DNA from 4 places in the Synechococcus sp. RS9907 genome. Region 4 is predicted to be linked to each of the others. Evidence: predicted binding sites of a transcription regulator. Region 4 holds the regulator's gene; each other region holds the start of a gene.
What was found. The regulator NtcA, encoded in region 4, controls nitrogen genes in cyanobacteria. The targets are predictions, from matches to a motif close to GTANCNNNNGNTAC.
Positions count from the first base shown of each region.

Region 1: SynRS9907_RS14175 (DUF4278 domain-containing protein) is a predicted target of NtcA. The motif match lies at 2,258-2,271, and genes of this name have one in related genera.
Region 2: SynRS9907_RS05445 (DUF4278 domain-containing protein) is a predicted target of NtcA. The motif match lies at 2,271-2,284, and genes of this name have one in related genera.
Region 3: glnA (type I glutamate--ammonia ligase) is a predicted target of NtcA. The motif match lies at 1,947-1,960, and genes of this name have one in related genera.

Region 1 is NZ_CP047944.1:1,746,818-1,751,815, reverse strand. It holds gene pepN (aminopeptidase N) at 1-902, shown strand, start outside; gene SynRS9907_RS09790 (transcriptional regulator) at 892-1,101, opposite strand; gene SynRS9907_RS09785 (hypothetical protein) at 1,157-1,396, opposite strand; gene SynRS9907_RS09780 (hypothetical protein) at 1,435-1,632, opposite strand; gene SynRS9907_RS09775 (hypothetical protein) at 1,758-1,994, opposite strand; gene SynRS9907_RS14175 (DUF4278 domain-containing protein) at 2,027-2,194, opposite strand; gene SynRS9907_RS09765 (hypothetical protein) at 2,449-2,847, opposite strand; gene SynRS9907_RS09760 (AhpC/TSA family protein) at 2,932-3,663, shown strand; gene SynRS9907_RS09755 (rhomboid family intramembrane serine protease) at 3,680-4,219, opposite strand; gene SynRS9907_RS09750 (NAD(P)/FAD-dependent oxidoreductase) at 4,264-4,998, shown strand, end outside.
Region 2 is NZ_CP047944.1:994,410-999,407, forward strand. It holds gene SynRS9907_RS05430 (hypothetical protein) at 1-9, opposite strand, end outside; gene SynRS9907_RS05435 (hypothetical protein) at 390-536, shown strand; gene SynRS9907_RS05440 (hypothetical protein) at 826-999, shown strand; gene SynRS9907_RS05445 (DUF4278 domain-containing protein) at 2,024-2,191, opposite strand; gene SynRS9907_RS05450 (hypothetical protein) at 2,397-2,540, opposite strand; gene SynRS9907_RS05455 (hypothetical protein) at 2,540-2,722, opposite strand; gene SynRS9907_RS05460 (DUF2973 domain-containing protein) at 2,778-3,008, opposite strand; gene SynRS9907_RS05465 (hypothetical protein) at 3,073-3,285, opposite strand; gene SynRS9907_RS05470 (hypothetical protein) at 3,365-3,547, shown strand; gene SynRS9907_RS05475 (hypothetical protein) at 3,818-3,997, shown strand; gene SynRS9907_RS05480 (sigma-70 family RNA polymerase sigma factor) at 4,036-4,881, opposite strand.
Region 3 is NZ_CP047944.1:1,125,546-1,130,543, forward strand. It holds gene SynRS9907_RS06120 (class I SAM-dependent methyltransferase) at 1-345, opposite strand, end outside; gene glnA (type I glutamate--ammonia ligase) at 460-1,881, opposite strand; gene SynRS9907_RS06130 (allophycocyanin subunit beta) at 2,088-2,612, shown strand; gene SynRS9907_RS06135 (alanine--glyoxylate aminotransferase family protein) at 2,712-3,908, shown strand; gene SynRS9907_RS06140 (nucleoside deaminase) at 3,880-4,383, opposite strand; gene SynRS9907_RS06145 (aminotransferase class V-fold PLP-dependent enzyme) at 4,424-4,998, shown strand, end outside.
Region 4 is NZ_CP047944.1:244,026-249,023, forward strand. It holds gene SynRS9907_RS01245 (DUF3146 family protein) at 1-244, shown strand, start outside; gene SynRS9907_RS01250 (resolvase) at 222-668, opposite strand; gene SynRS9907_RS01255 (DUF3084 domain-containing protein) at 665-1,816, opposite strand; gene ntcA (global nitrogen regulator NtcA) at 1,844-2,560, opposite strand; gene rph (ribonuclease PH) at 2,619-3,362, opposite strand; gene SynRS9907_RS01270 (cob(I)yrinic acid a,c-diamide adenosyltransferase) at 3,508-4,107, shown strand; gene dcd (dCTP deaminase) at 4,107-4,700, shown strand; gene thyX (FAD-dependent thymidylate synthase) at 4,711-4,998, opposite strand, start outside.

The DNA.
Region 1 (4,998 bases), 1.1 Mb from region 4:
ATGCGGCCCAGCGCCTGGCACGCCAGGTGCTTTTGGCGCGGGCTGACAACCAGCCGAAGCCTGCGGTGGAGGCGGCACTGATTCAGGCCCTTGATCAGCGGATCTGCGCCTACGACGGTGGTGATGGCATGGGCCTGGCGGCGCTGCTGGCGCTGCCGGGAATGGCGGAACTGGAGGCGTTGCAATCTCCGGTGGATCCGCTGGCGCTGGATCAAGCCTTCCGGGCTTGGACCCAGGAGCTGGGCTTTCAATTGCAGTCGTCCCTGCGACGACTCCTGGAGCTGGCCCGGGCTGACTGGCCCCTGGCTTGGCCGGCTGGCCAGGGCGGCCGTGCCCTGACGGCCTTGGCCTGGCGTTGGCTTGCTGCTGCGGGCGATGCCACGGTGCAAGCGGACGCCTTGGCGGCGGTGTCTGGACCCTCGATGACCCTGGCGCGGGGAGCCTTGCGGGCCTTGTTGCCGCAGGAGAGCGCTGAGCGTGAGCAGGCGATGGCCCTGTTCTACGAGCGTTGGCAAGACAAGCCCGTGATCCTGGATGCCTGGTTTGCGATGGAGGCATCAGCCCCCAGATCCAACGCCTTAGAGCGGGTTCAACAGCTGTTGGACCATCCTCGCTTTGATCCCCTGGCGCCCAATTCCCTTCGTGCTGTTCTCGGTGGATTCACCGCCAACGTTCAGGCATTTCATGCTGCCGATGGCAGTGGTTACCGATTCATGGCGGAGCAGATTGCAGCGGTCGATTCCCGCAATCCGATCACCGCGTCACGGATGGCCAAGGTGTTCAGCCGCTGCACCAGTTACGGCCCCGAGCGGCAAACGGTCATGCGTCAGGCCATCGACCAGTTGGCTGCCAAGCCCTTGTCGGCGAACACGGCCGAGGTGGTGCAGCTGCTCACGACGTGACCACCACCAGCACGATCACCGCGATCAGCAGGATCACCAACCAGAGCTTCCCGTTGTTTCGTCGGCTGCTCCGGGGCGTCGCACGGATAGCTCGGCTTCCAGCAGGAGTGCCGCAGTCTTGACAGACCAGCCGACCGCCCATCGATCGGTCTGAACGAAACCGTCGGCTTCCGCAGTTCTGGCAGACGGTGACGGCCAAGATCTCTCAATCAGTTTTTACCAGCTTGGCGGGAGTCAGTGAGTCAGTCAGGTAGTTATTCCCGTCCCCAGCTATCGCAGCCGGCTTTGGCGCGTTGGCGTTTGGTGCGCCGGTAGCTCTCGTTCTGTTGGGCCAGAGCTTCACTGGCGGCAGCAACGGCACTGCTGTCATTGCCTTCCGCAATGATCAATCGATTGATCGCCATGGCGTTGCCCAGGCGATTCAGCACCTGATCGATCAAGCGACACTGATCAAATTCGGCGCGCCCCGCGGACGGAATTCCTACCAGGACCAAGGCCCAACACGCAGCACGCCAACCTTTCATCAATCAGCTCATGGGCTGTAGGTGATGGTGCACTGATAGCGGCTGCTGGCTCCCACATCAATGCTTTTGCAGTGTGTGTCGGTGATCGTTGCCCCTTTTGGGATCACCCGCATCGCCTCGGCAGTGGCGAACTGCTCGGAAGGCCCTTGGGCTGTGGCCCGCTTGCCGCCCGCAAGGGCCGTGGATGCCAAAAGGAGGCTGGCCATCAACAGAGCCGCATGCCGCATCTTTGGCGCCCGATGGAAGTGCTTCTTCCTTTGGTTTACACACAGCGAGGCCAGCTGACAGCCGTATTGATTTCAGCAGGCACTGCGCTAAGCAGCTACTGCGTTCAGCAGCCGCCACGGCACCAGCGTTGGCGTCGCGGTTTTGGTTCAGCCCTGGCTTCGCCGGTTTGTTTGATGTCCGGCACTGGAGGTGGCGGCAACAACGCTGCGGGCTGGACGGGAAGACGGCGTGATCCCCATGAGGCATCAAAGGGGACCACCACCAGGGGGATCGGTTCAGCACTCTTTGCCGGCAAGGCCAATGCGCTGGCTGCGATCAGGACTGTGATCAGAAGTCTCATCACGCCATTTTGCCGGCCAAGCCCTAGGCGTCTTAGGATTTGGAGTAAGAGACGCCGCGGTAGGTCAGAGCAACAGAATTGCGAACGGCTTGGATTTGCTCAGCGCGATAACTTTTCCCCATGTATTTCAGTTGAACTGTTGGTCTCATAGATACTGCTTCCGTTTTTGCGTATTTGTTGCCTAGGAAAGTGAGTTCCATCGGTTAATTAGGGAAGAATAAAAAACTTTTTAGGTTCTACGGTCGATACAAAAGTTTCGCAAGGTTCCACTGGATACCTTGTTCTTTAGTGATTGTTAAAGCCGCGTCGGCTTGATACAAGTTCTGCCCTCTGCCCTTGCCCTGAGAGGAAATGGGTTTGATGCGGTTTACGCAATCTTGTTTTGGTTGTTGTGAAGTGGTTGAAATATTTTGTCGATGTTGCTTGTGCCGTTGAACTTCTTTGATTGATTTGTTCAGTCTTGAGGCTTGGAGCGTTCTTCTGTTTGCGCTTTGCTGCAGCGTTGGCAAGCAGAAATTCTGTCCTTGTGGTGTTCCGGCAGCGTCAGCCGGAATGGATCCACATCAAATTCGTAGCCGCAGGAGCAGCGGGCATGGAACTTCAGTTTCTTGGCTTTTTTGAGTCGCTTTAACAGCGTCACGTTGCCAAAAACTTGCTCTGGCTTGAAGCGCTCCAGCTTCGTGCGTTCCTCCGGGGCATGCTTGACCCGGGCCTTATGCAGGGCGTTGCGCACGGAGTTTTCACTGCCTTTGCCCAGGATCTTGGGGATCTGAAGGATCGATCGCCCTTCCTGCAGATAGAGACGCTTGATCTCCTCGATCTCAGCACTTGTGAAGCCAGATTTCTTGCCCACCTGCCTCCTTCCTTTGATTTGAGTCTCTCAGGCGGCGCTCAAGCGCCATCCACGTTCTCGGCTGTGGAATGTCAGCCTGTCGGGATGATTCCCTTAGAACCACTGCTGCAACGGCTGGCCGGAGTCGCCGGCATGGAAAGCGGCTGCAAGCGCCTTGTTGTTGTCTTGGGCCAGCTGGGGGATTTCGACTCGATCGAATACGCCCAGGCTCTGGTGCCAAGGCTTCCCCAGTTGGCTGCAGCAGGGGTCAAGGTTCAGCTGTTCGGCATTGGCAACGCCGCCAGCGCTTCGCGCTTCGCGACCTTCACCGGGTTTCCCCTGCAGCAGCTGATCGCTGATGCATCACCGGTGTTGCATCAGGCCCTGGGGTTGGAGTCCGGCTTGAAGCTTCCCGGTGGGCCCTGGCCTGGTTTTCTGTTGATGTGCGCTGGCGTCGGTTCGCCGGGCACCCTGCGCGAGGTGTTGCGCGGCTACACCGGAGATCGCTCCGCTGCCCAGATCTTTGACGACGAGGAGTGGGTTGAAGCGTTTCCTCTGCCGCGCTTCCGGGGTGCTCTCTTTCGCCGGGCCGGTGGTGCTGGGTTCCAGCGACCGTTCGAGCTCGCCACCAAGCGTCTGCGCAACATGAATGAAGTGCTCCGCAACTGGCGCACCTATGTGCCCTGTGACGACCACATCACCCAGCGCGGCGCCACCGTGTTGCTCGATGCCGATGACAGCGTGATCTACTACCACCGCGATCAAAGCCTGCTCGGCTACTCCGCAACCATGGAACGCCCCTTGGCGTTTCTGGACGCGGTTCTGTCTCAAGGCTGAGCTCAACCGGCTGCCTTCAACTGGCGGTGGGCTCGCGATAGACCGCCAGGGCTGCCACCAAGCCGCCGATGAAGCCTGCGCTGTGGCCGATCCAGCTGACGCCGGCGGGGGAAACGCCGGGGATCAAGGCGATCAGGGCTGAGCCATAGAGCCAGAACGCCACCAGGCCCAAGACGATGGAGAGGATGCGGCGTTCCAGCCAGCCGATCAGCAGCATGTAGCCCAGCAGTCCGTAAACAACGCCCGAGAGTCCATGGCTGCGGGCCGGCCAGAACAGGGCGACGGGAATGTTGATCAGCAGCACCGACATCCAGACGCTCAGGTAATCGCGCATCCCCCGGCTGAGCACCAGCCAGCTCAGGGGCAGAAAGGCCAGGCTGTTGGAGATCAGATGCCCGAAGCCGGCATGGCTGAACGGCGCTGTGATCACCCCCCACCACGGTTGATCCGGCCCCATCGGCAGGTTCCATTGCCCCGCAAAGAGCAGTTGGTCGATCAGCTCCTGCCCCCAGGCCAAGGCCAGGATCAGCAGAGGAAGCAGCAGTCGAGTGCGCATCGTCTTGCGCCAATGACCACAATGATGACGCGGATGCTGAGCGGATGATCAGAAGCGACGTTGACGTTCTGGTGATCGGCAGCGGCATCGGCGGACTCTGTGCCGCAGGTTTGTGTGCCCGCGCCGGCCGGGAGGTGCTGGTGCTGGAAGCCCATCACCAACCCGGTGGAGCTGCCCATGGCTTTCAACGCCAGGGCTATCACTTCGAATCCGGTCCATCCCTCTGGAGTGGCCTGGGGCGTTGGCCCAGCAGCAATCCCCTGGCCCAGGTGCTGCGCGCGCTGGGGCAGAGCGTGGAGGTGATTCCCTATCGCAGCTGGGATGTGCAGTTGCCGGAAGGGGATCTGCGCATCGCCGTTGGGCACGACGATTTTGAGGCTGTGGTGCGCAGCCTGCGCGGCCCCGAGGTGGCCGCCGAATGGCGCCGCTTTGTGGACGCGCTGCGGCCGATTGCCGCCGCTGCCGATGCTTTGCCCTTGCTGGCCCTGCGCCCTGGGGTGGATGGCATGGCGCAACTGCTGAAGCGCGGTGGACGCCTGTTGCCGCACCTTGCGGCGATGCGTCACCTCTCCGGTTCCTTTGGCCCCCTGGTGGATCGTCACCTCAGCGATCCCTTCCTGCGCCATTGGGTGGATCTGCTCTCCTTCCTGATCAGCGGCATGCCGATGGGAGACACCAACGCTGCAGCCATGGCGACGCTGTTCGGCGAGTGGTTTGAGCCGGATGCCCATCTCGACTACCCCGTTGGCGGCAGTGCTGCGGTGGTTGAGGCCCTGGTG
Region 2 (4,998 bases), 750 kb from region 4:
ACTTGGCAACAGGCCGTATCACTCATTCACGCAGAGCTGCGAGGGGATGACTCAGCGTTGCTTAGGTTGCTGGCCTGCGCTTGACGCCGCCCCGATGGGTTTCATCATGCAGCCATGACTGGTTTGATCTGTGGCATGACCGCCCTGTGGCTCCACGCCTGGTGGTGTTGCAGAACAACCAATTCGCCCGCGGTCAAACGCAGCTGGCCTTACCCGCGCTCATGGAAAAACAGCGCCGATCTGTATGAAAGGCCCTGTCGCCGTCACCGTCATCTGAGGGCACGAACGCAACTCAGCGCACGCAGCCGCCGCAGCATCGCCGGCAGAACGCCTGTCTTGGTAGCGCAAGCTACTGAAAACGCTTAAGTTGATTCGTCTGGATTTTTCAGTTGAACGGCAGCCAATCGGTCGAGGCCAGAAGTGAGAAGCGCCGTCAGCAGCTGATGGGACTGTCGTTTGTGGCTGCAGCAGCTGGCGTTCTGGCGTTATTGACGATCCGTCTTGGCACCTGTTGCTCCTGGTTCGGTTCGCACTGACCTTTTCGGGTTGGCAGCTGGCGCTCAGTGGTGTTAATCGCCTCGGCAAGACTGCGCCAGCCACCAGATGTGGTGTCCTCAGCCCTTGATTGTGGGTGCAGGGCCGGTATGTTTCGTTTGTTCCCCATCACCTGGCTTCAGCCCATGCGGTTGAGGCTTTTTTTTTTGCCTTTTTGCAGGTCGTTGTATCCAGGTAGACCAACTTCCGATTGTCTTAAGTGACATCGCCTGGTGGCAACGGCCACATCGGCATCAGGTTCCTTAAGTTGAAAAGCCACGTCTTCCCTTGATGTCTCCTGCTGAATTGTCGAGCATCAAATGGGAGCAAGATGGTGAAATGTCTGCGCAAGACACCTGGAATCTCGTGAGGAAGCTCATCAAGGTGGAAGAGCAAGACAAAGCATCAAATTTGTTGCATCTGTCGTCGAAACACATTCACTCCAAGCGTTCCAATTCGCGTTGACATGAGACAATATTATTGAGCTCTCCGAGTTATTCCTCAGCGCCGGGCCATGAGATTGCGTTGGTCTTTTATCGAGAATTTGGAGCTATAAATTTGAGGGTTGACCGAGTTCGTCTCCTATGCGATGAGGGGCATGCCATGACGAACGATCGAGGTCACCTTGTTATTGGTCGCGTCAACCACCATGTAAGTGCACATCAGCGCCTTCGACTTTGTGCGGGCACATAGGTAAGCCCTGAATTCCGTTTGGAAGTAAAGCTCCTTGACCCAACGGTCGGGAGCTTCTTGCTTGACGACGTTGTACACGGCTATTACCTGGACCCTTGCTCTAGCAATGCCTTTAATTCGTCAGTCCAAATCACGGAATTTCCACTGTTTAGGCGCCAGCACTTATCCAACGAGTCGGTCATCTTCAGCCAGGATCGCTTTGCCTTTTGAAATCCTCATCACCTCACCTGAGTTGCCGGGACTTTCGTAGATGACTCGATAAAGCCCGAAAGTATTCAGCGATTTGGCTCGGGCGTTGGTGAAAGCCCTGAACTCAGTCTCGAAGCACTGCTCCTGAAACCAAATGTCGGGCCCATCGCTTCGTTCAACACAGAACATCATCTGTATTCCCTGAGGCTCTCAGCTTGGAGAGGGCAGAGCTGCTCGCTTGCTATCTCCAAATGAGCTTCGGGATCATGTCTTCAGTTGTCGACCAGTGAGCAAGGGACCCAGTCAGTCTTACGAGCCCAGCTCGTCAATGGCACATGATGTTCTTTGGCTGAGCATGTGCATTGATCACCCTGACGAAATCGCTGTTCACCTGGAAAACGGCAGGAATCCTGACGGGAGTGAAGCTGGTAACAGTGGCAGCCGTACTTGGCCTTGCTCGTGCGGGGCTTCTTCCCCAGTGGTTTCCGCATTGGGGTTAGCCCGCTTCAGGATCTCAGCCCAATTCTTTTGGCAGGCTCGGAGCTGCCTCAGATGCAAAAAGAAACCCCCGCCGAAGGCAGAGGTTTGGGGTTTGATTAAGCCCTGATCACTTGGTGTAGGAAGTGCCTCTGTAGGTCAGGCTTGGATGGGCATTGTGAGCGACTTCTTTGCGGCAGGTGTTGTAGTGCTCGCGGCGGTAGGTCAGCTCGACACAAGCTTTGGGCGATGCTGCTGGAGCTTCGTAGGAGTTACCTCTGTAGAGAAGAGCAGTCATGGTTGGTTCCTCAGAAAATTCCAAGTCCCCGTTCCGTGGCTTGGAGTGTCTGCGCCCCTTGGAAAGGGGTGAACGTTGTGTAGCGGTTGCTACAAATAAATTATACGCCTAAGTCAATCTCTGGGTTTACAGCCTTGCCTGGTTTCAGGAGCCCAGCCGGTAGAGGGGGCTTTCAGCCCCTGGGAACGCCAAAGATGATCGACGTTCAGCGGTCGTCCTCCTTAGATCTCGGATCGTTCTCCTTGTATCTCGGCAGGTCAGTGGGCTGAGCCAGGACGTAAACGACTGCTACAGAGATCACCACGGTGACGATGACGAGCGCAGTGATGGCTGATGAATAGTCGGTCATCAGGCTTCAACCTCAGCCTTTGTATCGCCTGTGCCTTTGATCTCTTCAGTTGTTGCTTCCGCTGATTTGGACTTGCTGTAGGAGCAGCCGCCAGCATTGGCGACGTTGGCGAAGGCAGCCAAAACCATGATCGCGATGATCACGGTGCCGCCAAAAAAGGCCAGATTTGGGTGACGATTCACGTGAGGCTGACCTGAGAGTCAGCGGACCCTACTGGCTGAATCCAGAATTCGATGCTCATGCCTCAGGGAGAATCAAGCCTTCGTCCGAGAAGCGAACAGCCCAAAGCTCCTCGTTAGTCACCTCACCGTTCTCATCAAGCAGTTCTGGGTGTGTGGTTTTGAGACCTGTTCGGTCGTTCGATGTGCTGGGTTTAGAGGCCGACGATGGGCGCATCATCCGAAAAGCCTGCAAGAGCAAGCACGTCAAGACAGCTGCGTAAGCGATTGGGAAAAGACCTGCGATCACTGCCTCTTCAATGCGATGTTAAGAAACGTTAACCACTGCTATCGCTGTCTGGGGTTGCTAATCGCTACTTGCGGCCCTGCTTTACCTCCCCCGCATATTCCCGCTCCAGGTAGTCAAGGCGGGCCAGGCACTCTTCTGCTTCCGCCCAGCGCCCATAGCGGCTGAACCAGTTGCTGCGTAGCCCTTCCCATCTAATGCCCCAATGCAAAGACTCTGCATAGGTTCGACTTGTTGCACCGCTGTAGGTGAGCCGACTTCGCATTGAACGTTCAGCCATTGGAGCCTCCTCCATGAAGGAGACCCGTGGTGTGGGTATCCATGGATAGCTTCTAGTGGGGTTGGCCTGTCAGCTGCGGGTGACCAGCCTCTATCCGCAGGTGCGTTGTCTACTTCTGGTCGTAGTCGATCAAAAGTTGCTTTTGGAAGTTGAGCTGACGGAGCTTTTCGATGTTCTGCTCATGCTCTTCTTTGCTCCAATGACGTGGATTGGCGATTCGGGCCTCAAGCTCCGATATTGCGTCGTTGAGATTTGTCGTTGAGTCCTCCGTCCAAGGTTCACCTCCACAGTGGACCATCGGGTGATAACCATGGCTGAGGTGAGTAAATATCCTTTTTTGCTACTGGTGCCATCTCGTTCGGCTGTTATCAGTATGTGGGTGTCGTGCTCGTGCAGACCTCCTCTAGGTCGGTGGTCAAACTGAGGCGACGGGATGAGGGAACAGTTGGGTTTGCGCAACCTGCCCTCATCGCACCACGGTTAAGCAGCCAAAGTTGCGATGCTGCTTAGCATGCAGCATGAAGGGCAGAGCATGACGAACAGCACTCCAAACCTCGTTGCCTGGCTGGTTGAGTACAGAAAGTATTTAATACTCGTCGCCGATGGTGCCAACGATGAGGCTGCACTTCTAAAGCAAGAAATTGAGGAGGGTCTTAATTGGGTTGAACTGACTTTGGCTGACCTTGAATTTGCAAATGATTCTAATCAATAGACCAACGTCGACGAAAGAAGGTGTCACGTTGTCGTTATTCAGAGTGATATCAATGCTGGCGATATTCGCAGCTGAATGCGCAGGTTGATCAAAGCCCTGGTCTCCAACCGACGAACCCATTCTCGAGAAATACTCATTGATCTGCCGATCTCGGCAAGGGTGTGTCCCTCAAAGAAGCGCATACGAATAATTTGGGCATCTTGCTTATTAAGTCGACCAAGTGCGGCTTGGACTGCTTCCTCCATGTCAGTCACCTCCGGCTCGTCGCCAGGGGCTGCGATCCGATCCAGAAGGCTTCTACCTCCTTCTGTTGTTGCTGCATCGAGTGAGCAGCAGCGGGTGCGCTGGTCGTCGGCAAGGGTCTTCGTTATTTCCTCCACTGTTATGGCCAAATGATCAGAGATCTGTTGCAGCGTCGGCTGGTCTCCATGCTGCAAGGTCAGCCGTGAACTCACTTGTTTGATTTTTGAGAGCAGCTCCCTCCGGTTTGAGGGAATTCGGATCGTTCTGCTCTGCTGGCTGATCGCTCGGTTGAGCCCCTGACGGATCCACCAGTAGGCGTAGGTCGAAAACTTATACCCCCTTGTTGCATCAAATTTTTCAGCGGCTCGGCTCAGACCAAGTGAACCCTCCTGGACCATGTCCTGTAACTCAAGGCCATTCCCCATCTTTTTCTTACAAACGGAGACAACCAAGCGGAGATTGCCTGCCATCAAACGTTCCTTAGCCCGCCTCCCGCGCCGCCGAACTTGTGCGGGAGCGGCTTCAGGTCCGCCAACGTATTGGAGCCATGCCTGGATTTGACGGGAGCAGTAGATCTCCTCTTGATCCGTTAGTAGGGGGACCCGTCCGATCTCCTGCAAGTAGTCGCCGAAAGAGTCCATAAGGCGACCTTTGTTTCAACGATCGTTGCAGGTTTTTCTGCGAGGTGGTGAAACCCCCCAGATTTCTCCGCACATTTGCTTGCATCAACATCTCTGCCACCTGTGCCGTAGTCACGG
Region 3 (4,998 bases), 880 kb from region 4:
GGGCAGATCCCGAACATTGCGCTCGCGGCGTCGATCCCAGGTGGAGGGAAGATCCATCCACACCTGCGGGTAGCGGCTGACCCAGTCGAGCCAGGGTGCATCAAACAACAACTGCTCGGGGTAGATCCCCTGTTCGGCGTCCTGCCAGTCCTGGTCCTGGAGTTTCTTCATATCCAGCTGCAGCTCTCCAAGAACTTCGGCGGACACGGGCTCCGTTTTCGGCACCGCATCCGGCGCCAGCAGCTCCATCAGCTTGGTGCTCAGCTCCTTGTGGGCCAGGCCCGCGATGCTTTTGCCTTGCTGAAGCGTTTGGTACGCAAGCTTGCTCAGGGGCGTTGACGCCATCGCGGATTCAGACAACGACCCCATTCCAACGAATGAGGCGCACAATCGCGTGGCCAGCAGTCCACAAAAAAACCCGCCTCCTTGGAGGCGGGTCGTTGGATGCACGGACGCTGATCAAGCGTCGTAATACATGGTGAATTCGTGGGGGTGCGGCCGCTGGCGCAGCTGCTGCACCTCCTCGTACTTCAGGTCGATCCAGTTGTCGATGAAGTCGTCGCTGAACACACCGCCGGCGGTGAGGAAGCCGCGATCAGCATTCAACGCTTCCAGGGCACCGTTGAGAGATGCGGGAACCGTGGCGATCTTCGAGAGCTCTTCAGCCGGAAGTTCGAACAGGTCGCGATCTTCGCCATCGCCTGGATCGATCTGGTTCTTGATGCCGTCCAGACCAGCCATCATCATGGCGCTGAAGGCCAGATAGGGGTTGGCGAGGGCATCGCCGGAGCGGAACTCGAGGCGCTTGGCCTTCGGGCTCGGGCCGGTGAGCGGGATCCGCACGGCGGCAGAGCGGTTGCCCTCGGAGTAGACGAGGTTCACCGGGGCTTCGAAACCGGGCACCAGACGCTTGTAGCTGTTGGTGGTGGGGTTGGTGAAGGCCAGGAAGGCGGGGGCGTGCTTGAGGATGCCACCGATGTACCAGCGGGCCGTCTGCGAGAGGTTGGCGTAGGTGCCTTCGCCGAAGAACAGGGGCTGACCGCCTTTCCAGAGGCTCTGGTGCACGTGCATGCCGGAGCCGTTGTCGTTGAAGACCGGCTTGGGCATGAAGGTGGCCGTCTTGCCGTACTTCTTGGCCACGTTGCGCACGACGTACTTGTACGTCATCACGTTGTCGGCGGCCTGGATCAGCTCAGCAAATTTCATGCCGAGTTCGTGCTGACCCGCGCCTGCCACCTCGTGGTGGTGCTTCTCGGTGGGAATGCCCAGCTGACCCATCAGCAGGAGCATCTCGGAGCGGATGTCCTGGGCGGTGTCGTTGGGAGCGACAGGGAAGTAGCCCTCCTTTTCCTGAATTTTGTAGGCGAGGTTGCCGCCTTCTTCGATCCGTCCGGTGTTCCAGCCCGCTTCAATCGTGTCGACGCTGTAGAAGGAGCCCCCTTCAGCCGAGTTGTAGCGGACGTCGTCGAAGAGGAAGAACTCCGGCTCAGGACCGAAGAAGGCCATGTCGGCCAGGCCGGTGCTGGCCAGATGATTCAGTGCCCGCTGGGCCAGGGCACGGGGGCAGCGCTCGTAGGGCTGGCCGGTGCGTGGCTCCTGAATCGAGCAGATCATGCTCAGGGTTTTGTGCCGGTAGAAGGGGTCCACCCAGGCCGTGTTGGCGTCCGGCACCATGGCCATGTCGGAGGCCTGGATGCCTTTCCAGCCGCGGATGGATGAGCCGTCAAAAGCGAGGCCCTCCGTGAAGGATTCTTCCTCCAGCAGATCGGTGCACACCGTCAGGTGCTGCCACTTGCCGTGCAGATCGGTGAATTTGAGGTCGATCAGTTCGATGCCTTCGTCCTTGATCTGGCGCAGGATGTCCTGGGGGGATTTCGACATAAGAAAGGACTGCTCGACTGAATTGTGCAGTGATGTGACCGTATACAGCCACAAGACACCATTTTGTATCAAGAGGTACGTTTCAGCTGCTGGAAGGCGACTGCGTAACCGTTTCTGTCAACTTGGCTGAAATGCAGGCATGCCAAAGGATCTGCCCGCCTCAACGGTGTTAGCTTCCGCTGGGGATCCTCTGGAGATTCAGGGACATGCGCGATGCAATCAGCGGTCTGATCGGTCGTTACGACCAGCTGGGTCGCTATTTCGACCGCCCGGCGATCGACAGCATCAATGTGTATCTGGATGAATCCGCGCTGCGGATTCAGGCCGTAGAGCTGATCAACGGATCCTCGGCCGAGATTGTGCGTGAGGCCAGCCAGCGCCTGTTCCGGGATGAACCCGATCTGTTGCTACCTGGCGGCAACGCCTACACCACCCGTCGGCTCGCCGCCTGCCTGCGGGATATGGACTATTTCCTGCGTTACGCCAGCTACGCCCTTGTGGCAGGTGACTCCACAATCCTCAATGAGCGTGTGCTGAACGGACTCGACGACACCTACAAGAGTCTCGGCGTTCCCACCGGCCCAACGGTCCGCAGCATCGTTCTGCTGGGAGAGGTTGTTTCCGAGATGCTTCTTGCCAATGGTGCTGCATCCGATCAGCTCGCCACCGTTCTTCAGCCGTTCGATCACCTGGCCGAGGGCCTGGGTGAAACCAATGTGCGCCAGCGCTGATCCAGCACGCTCAACGCAGGATCTGAACAGATTTCAATCAAGCCTCCCTCCCTCACCCCTTCCAAGGGGCGTGACTGCGTAGGCTCAACACTCGAACCAATGAACAGGGCTTTGGCGACGACGAACTCACTCCTTTCTGTTGACGATCGTCACCGCAAAGCCTTTGCACCGATCGGCACACCCGACCGCCTCCTGCTTGGACCAGGCCCCTCCAACGCCCATCCAACAGTTCTGAAGGCTCTGTCGCGAACCCCGATTGGTCACCTTGATCCTCTCTATGTGGATCTGATGGGCGAAGTGCAGGAACTGCTGCGTTACGCCTGGCAAACGGATAACCGCCTCACGCTTCCGATGAGCGGCACCGGCAGTGCTGCCATGGAGGCAACCATCGCCAACACCGTCGAGCCTGGAGACACCGTTTTGGTGGCGGTGAAGGGATACTTCGGCCTGCGACTGGCTGACATGGCCGGCCGCTACCGCGCTGAGGTGAAAACCATTGAAAAGCCCTGGGGTGAGTGGTTTTCCCTCGATGAGCTGGAAGCTGCACTGATTGAGCACAAGCCCGCCATCCTGGCGATGGTCCATGCCGAAACCTCAACGGGTGTCTGCCAACCCATGGAGGGCATCGGCGACCTTTGCCGGAAGCATGATTGCCTTCTGCTGCTCGACACCGTCACCTCTCTGGGGGGCGTTCCGCTCTACATCGATGAGTGGAAAGTCGATCTTGCCTACAGCTGCAGCCAGAAGGGCCTGAGCTGCCCTCCCGGTCTCGGACCCTTCACCATGGGCCCCCGTGCTGAGGCCAAGATGACGGCCCGTCAGGGCAAGGTGCCCAACTGGTATCTGGACGTTTCCTTATTGAACCAGTACTGGGGCAGCGATCGCGTCTATCACCACACCGCGCCGGTCAACATGAATTTCGGCATGCGTGAGGCCCTGCGTCTCCTGGCTGAAGAAGGTCTCGACCAGGCCTGGGCACGCCATCGCAGCAATGCGGAGATGCTCTGGAACGGGCTGGAAAGTCTCGGCCTTTCGATGCATGTGCCGGCCGAGCGCCGACTGCCCACCCTCACCACAGTTCGCATCCCTGAAGGTGTGGATGGCAAGGCCTTCAGTCAGCACCTGCTCAACAACCACGGCATTGAAGTTGGTGGTGGACTCGGCAGCCTGGCCGGCAAAATCTGGCGCATCGGCCTGATGGGCTACAACTCCACCCCTGAAAACGTGAATCGTCTGCTCAACCTGTTTGAGACAGAGCTGCCTCGCTTCAGCGGTTCCGTCGCCGCCGCCGCCTGAACCAGCGTTCCAGCTGCTCCCTCGCCTCGGGTTCGCGCACGCCCTGAATCACGTTCATGTGGTGATGGGCACTGGCATGGGTGGAGAGGTCAAGGCTTCCCCCCAGGCCACCGCGCTTGGGATCTGACGCCGCAAAAATCACGGTTCCCATGCGGGCCTGCACCAAGGCCCCCGCACACATGGGGCAGGGTTCGAGGGTGACGATCAGGGTGCAGCTGTTGAATCTCCAGTCGTTCTGAACGATCGCTGCCTGTTGCAAGGCCACCAGTTCGGCATGCCCGAGGGGATCCCTGTCGTTCTGGCGCCGGTTCCGCCCATGGCCGATGGCTCGGCCCTGTCCATCCAGGATCACTGCGGCCACTGGAACTTCTCCTTCCGCTCCAGCCTCCTCCGCGCGCTGGAGCAGAACATCCATCCAGCGAGTGAACTCATCCCGCTGATCCACTGCTGTTCCACGTTGTCCTTTGAGCACCATCCCACGAGACGCGAAGATCGGTGCAGTTCACGGGTCTCCGTTGCAAGCCTGTTCCGAGTCTCAGCACCCACCGGATCGGCTTGCTCCGTTCGCCATCCCCTCGGCCGAAGACCCGGTGCTGAGGGACTTCCTGCATCGCAGTTCGGATCTGCTCTGCCGTTGGATCGGCTCCGCTGATCGATCAAGCCCGGTCCCCGTCATGCGGCCCTTGCCTGACGTGGCACCAGGGCTTGATGGGGCCAGCGTTGAATCGCTGCTCAGTGATCTTCAGCAGGTGATGGATGGGGCGTATCAGCCGTCCCATCCCGGTGCTCTGGCCCATCTCGATCCGCCCCCGCTTACTGCGTCGATTGCGGCGGAATTGGTCTGTGCAGGTCTCAACAACAACCTCCTGGCCGAGGAGCTTTCGCCTGGTCTCACCGGCCTGGAGCATGACCTCTGCCGCTGGTTCTGCCACAGGATTGGCTTGCCCGCCGGTTCCGGAGGGGTGCTGGCCAGCGGCGGGACCCTGAGCAATCTCATGGCCCTGGTGGCCGCACGGGCGGCGTTGAAGGCCAGCCATCGGGACCCTGTGCTGCTGTGCAGCCAAGACGCTCATGTCTCGATCAACAAGGC
Region 4 (4,998 bases):
GGCGACAACGGCCCATTTGCGGGTGCTCCGCCAGTGTTTTCAAGCCAAGTGCGTGGAGGGTGAAGTTTCTGCTGGAGGGTTTGAGTGGCAGTTCTCCTGGGCCTTTGATCGCGGTGAACTGGTGGTGGAGCCATCCCTGGGACGTGCCCTGATCGAGGATGCCCTGCGGCGGTTTCTGGTGCGTTCTGATTACAGGCTGGAGCCGGGGGGTGATTACACCTTCATGGTCCGGGCCAGGTTCTGAGCGAGAACGTGGGAGCAGGCTCAGGCCATTTCAGGCGGTATTGCAGGTGCTCCTCAAGCATCACCAAAGCTGCAACAGCATCCAGATCCACCGGTGGAATGCGCAGTCCTGCCGGCAGCATCCGTCGCCAACCTCGAGCCGGCCACAGCGCCCAGTAACGCTGTCTCGCCCGCAGGGTTGTTCCCTGCTCCGGAACCACGGTGAGCTGGCCCAGCCGCTCCAGTCGCTGGATCCAGGCTCGGCTTCCCGTGCCATCCCCGATCAGGATGCGATCGAGAGCTTGGTCTTGATTCCACTGCTCCAGCCAGGGTTCAACGGCCTCCGGGGCCAGCACATGCCCTTCTTGCACGAGGCCGAGCTGAAGATCGGCAAGCACAAGACCACATTTGCAGCGGCCTGGATCGAGGACGGCCACCCGTTTCATGGGGAGGCCTGAATGATGACGACGACAGGGTCGGCACTGTCGCTGACCCGTGCGGAAATCACGTTCAAGACCACGCTTTGGCTGGGTCCTTCCATCAGGGTCTGGGCCAGTTGGGAGAGGGCTGATCCATCGAACTGAAGGCCTTCGGTCAGGGATCCTCGCCGCTGCACCTCGGCATAGGCCGAGGCCAGGAGAAGGTTCAACCGTGTGCGAATGCCCTCTGGTGTGCGTTCATCCGGTTGCAGTGTGGTGGTGGCCAGCACGTCTCCGCGTTGGGTCACCGGCCGGTTCGGACGCACCTCGGGGAAGGCATACACCGCTGTTTCGCCTCGCAGCACATTGGTGGCTGAGCGCAGCGAGATCACCCAGGTCTCCGGTTTGCGGATGATGCTTTGCAGGCGTTCCACATCGCTGCGCGGAACGCGGATCAACTGGCGTTCGGGTGCTTCGCCAGGTCGCACTTTCCCGTAGGCGTTGAGATTGGCCTCCTGCAACAGCCTGTCGACAGCCTGTTTGGCCTGGTCCGGCTCATCGAGTCGAACCGTTGCTCTTGCCAAGGTCTGTCCGCTGCTGATCACCACCGATCCACGCCGCAAGGCGACCAGATTGCGTTCGAGTTCTTTGAGTTCCTGCTCACCGGCACGGATGCGGCTGCGAACGCTGTTGAGTTCGGCTTCCGTGCGCTGGATGTCCGCATCGCGGGAGGCGATGTCCTGGCTGAGGCGTTCACGTTCTGCTTCGAGTTGGGCCAGCTCCTTCTGAAGAGGAGCCAGTTCGAGGCGCAGGGTGTTGGCCCGTTGCTGTGATTGCTCGAGCTCAATGGCGATCCGTTTGGTTTCCGTTCGGGTCTTGTCCCGTTCCCGCTCGGCTGCCTTCAGCTGCTGACGGCTGTCCTGGAGTTTCTGCTGCAGGGCATCCAGTTCAAACAAACCCACCCGCAACTGCCGGCTCACCAGAAGCATCAGGCCAAGTGAGAGTGCGCTGATCAGGCTGCCGGTCAACACCGTGATCAAAACGGCGGTGCGCCGTGGGCGCATGCTGAACAAACTCAGTCGTGCTTTGCCGACGCGGCTGCCCAAGCGGTCGCCCAGGGTCGACAGCACGCCCCCGAGCACCAACAGAACCAGGATCAGTGCCCAGCCGCTCATCGCTGCACAAGTCGGGCGAAGGCAGGCCTAGCTGAAGCGTTTGGCCAGCGCGATCGGATCCAGAACCGTGATTTTCTTGCGGTCAATCTGAACCAGACCGGATTGACGCAAGTCTCCCAGCAGTCGCGTGATTGTGACGCGTGTTGAGCCAATTGCTTCAGCGATGGCCTGATGGGACAGGCGCAGGTCGATGGTGATGCCCAGCTCATCGGCCACGCCGAAGTCCCTGCAAAGCACCAGCAGGAAGCTCACCAGCCGGGATGACATGTCCCGATGGGTGAGGGTTTCAATCATCGTCTCGGTTTGCAGAATCCGGCTGGAGAGACCCTGAAGCAAGCGCAGGCCAACGCTGGTGTCGGCTTCGATGGCGGCCTTCACGGAGGTCGCTGGTGCCGTCACCATTTCGACCCGGGTGAAGGCCACAGCGTGATAGAAGCGGTCGGACCGTTGACCTGTCAGCAGCGACAGCACCCCGAAGAGGCTGTTCTCGCGGAGCAGGGCCACGGTGATTTCTTCTCCCGATTCGTAGACGCGTGACAGACGAACGGCCCCCCGGCGGATCAGGTACACCCGTTCGGCGGGATCTCCGGGGAAAAAGATGGTCTTGTTGCGGTCCACCAGTTCACTGCTGGCGCCATCGAGATCTCGGATGATCTCAAGCAGAGAACGGTTGGCGGGCTCTGCGCTGGGAGCTGGAGCCACCATCTGCGGGGCATATCGGCTGAAACCTCGGCTACTGGTCATGACAACCCCCTGGTGTGGCGAAGCTACGGAGCCGGCGGTGGCTGCCATGTAGCGGTTATTACGTAACGCTGCTGTGCTCGTTGAAGGCCTGGCGTTGCGCCTGCATCAGGGATGTCAATCCCGGCTCTGCTAAGTCCAGCAGCTCATTGAGTTGGCTGCGACTGAAGGGCGCACCCTCCGCAGTTCCCTGGATTTCCAGCAGACGGCCATCGCCGGACTGCACAACGTTTAGGTCCACCTCGGCTCGGCTGTCTTCGCTGTAGTCCAGATCCAGCAAGGCCTGGCCATCCACCAAGCCCACGGATACAGCCGCCACCTGATCGATCAGGGGCGATTGCTCCAGCACTCCCTGGTCCACCAGTGATCGGCAGGCTTGGTCCAGGGCGAGCCAAGCCCCGGTGATTGAGGCCGTCCGGGTGCCAGCGTCCGCTTGGATCACGTCGCAGTCGATCAGCAAGGTGCGCTCCCCTAGGCGCTCCATGTCAATCACGGCGCGCAGGCTTCGGCCGATCAGTCGCTGAATTTCCTGGGTGCGACCCGAGAGTTTCATCAGCTCCCGTGATTGCCGCTGTGGGGTGGATCCGGGCAGCAACCGGTATTCGGCGCTGAGCCATCCCAACCCTTCTCCCTTGCGCCAGCGGGGAACCTTGTCCTCCAAGCAAACGCTACAGAGAACAGCGGTTCGGCCGTTATGAACCACAAGGGAGCTCAAGGCAAAGCCCATGGGATTCCAGGTCACCGAGAACGGTCGCAACTGCTGCGGGCGACGGCCATCAGTGCGTTGTTCAGGGGATTGGCTCATCGGTGGTGTGCAGTTCGTCAAGCCTCGCAGGCGGTTGGTTCTCGCCCTGTCCAAACACCATGGGTGGTGTCAATCCCCTTGTGGAATGTGATCTCGCCGCTACATTCAAGGTCTTGCCGGAGTCTCCCGGACAGATGCTTCCGTGATGACCACAAGCCTCGCCGACCCCCATTCCTTCCAAAATTCCCTGGATCGGGATCAGCAGGCCTTGCAACGGGCGGGCCTGAGGCCCTTGCCTGCCGTCTCTGATCCGCCACCCCTACATCTGGTGGCTCCCGAAGGGCAGCTGCAAGTGCATACGGCGCCTTATCGAGGCAGTTTCGCCAGTGTTCTCAGCCAGGCCATGCGAGCTGCCGGCTTGGGCAGTCGTGTTCTGATCAGTCAGTTCCTCAAAGGGGGCGTGCAGCAGGGACCGGCCGGCCGGGTGCAGCTCTGCGGAGGCCTCGTCTGGCTGCGGCCGGAAGTGCCCCTCTGCCTCTCTTCGCCGGGGCATCCCGGTGGTGCGGAGGCGGTGGCTGAGGTTTGGTCCATCTGCCGTCAGCATCTGATCCAGGGAGATCTCGACCAGCTGGTGTTGGATGAACTCGGCCTTGCCGTGGCCTTCGGATACCTGGATGAAGCGGACGTGATTGCAGCCCTTGAGCAGCGGCCCGCTTCGATGGATGTGATCATCACTGGACCTGCAATCCCCGCCGGTGTGGTGGAGATGGCAGATCAAGTCACGGAGTTGCGGCGAGGTTTCTGATGCTCAAATGCGATCGCTGGATCACTGAACAGGCCGGGCAGGGAATGATCGAGCCATTCCAGAGCGGTTTGGTCCGTCACCTGGAGCCGGAGCAGAAGCTGCGGCCGGTGCTGAGTTTTGGTTGCTCCTCCTACGGCTACGACCTACGCCTTTCTCCCCAGGAATTTCTGATCTTCCGGCATGTTCCAGGCACGGTGATGAACCCCAAGCGGTTCAACCCGGCCAACCTCGAACCCACTCCCCTGCATGAGGATGAAGACGGGCGATATTTCATTCTCCCGGCCCATTCCTATGGCCTCGGTGTGGCCCTGGAGAAGTTGCGGGTTCCCCCCAACATCACCGTGATCTGCTTGGGCAAGAGCACCTATGCCCGCCTTGGAATCATCGTGAATACCACCCCGGCAGAAGCGAGCTGGGAGGGTCACCTCACCCTTGAATTCAGCAACAGTTCCGGTGCTGACTGCCGCATCTATGCCGATGAGGGCATCTGTCAGCTGCTGTTTTTTGAGGGTGATCCCTGCTCGACCACCTACAGCGATCGACAAGGCAAATACCAGCACCAACCGGAACGGGTGACGCTGGCCAAGGTGTAGTTCTCTCTGATTAGGGGGCCAAACGCGCCCGGTGCAGCCTGGTTTTTTCGTACCAGGCTGCAAATTCAGGGGCCCACTCCAACATGTGGGGCCACATCAGATCACAGAGCTGGCGGATCTCCAGCTGGGCATCGAGTTTGGCCCGCAGATCCATGAAGTGCAGGAACGCCCGCAGGCTGAAGCTCACCACAAAATGCTGGCGGTAGTCGAAGGGGAGGATGCCGCGGGCGTGCTCCTCGGCGAAGCCGGCCCTGAGCAGATCCCTGTAGCGCTCGGCGGCGCTCCGGCAGAGATCAAG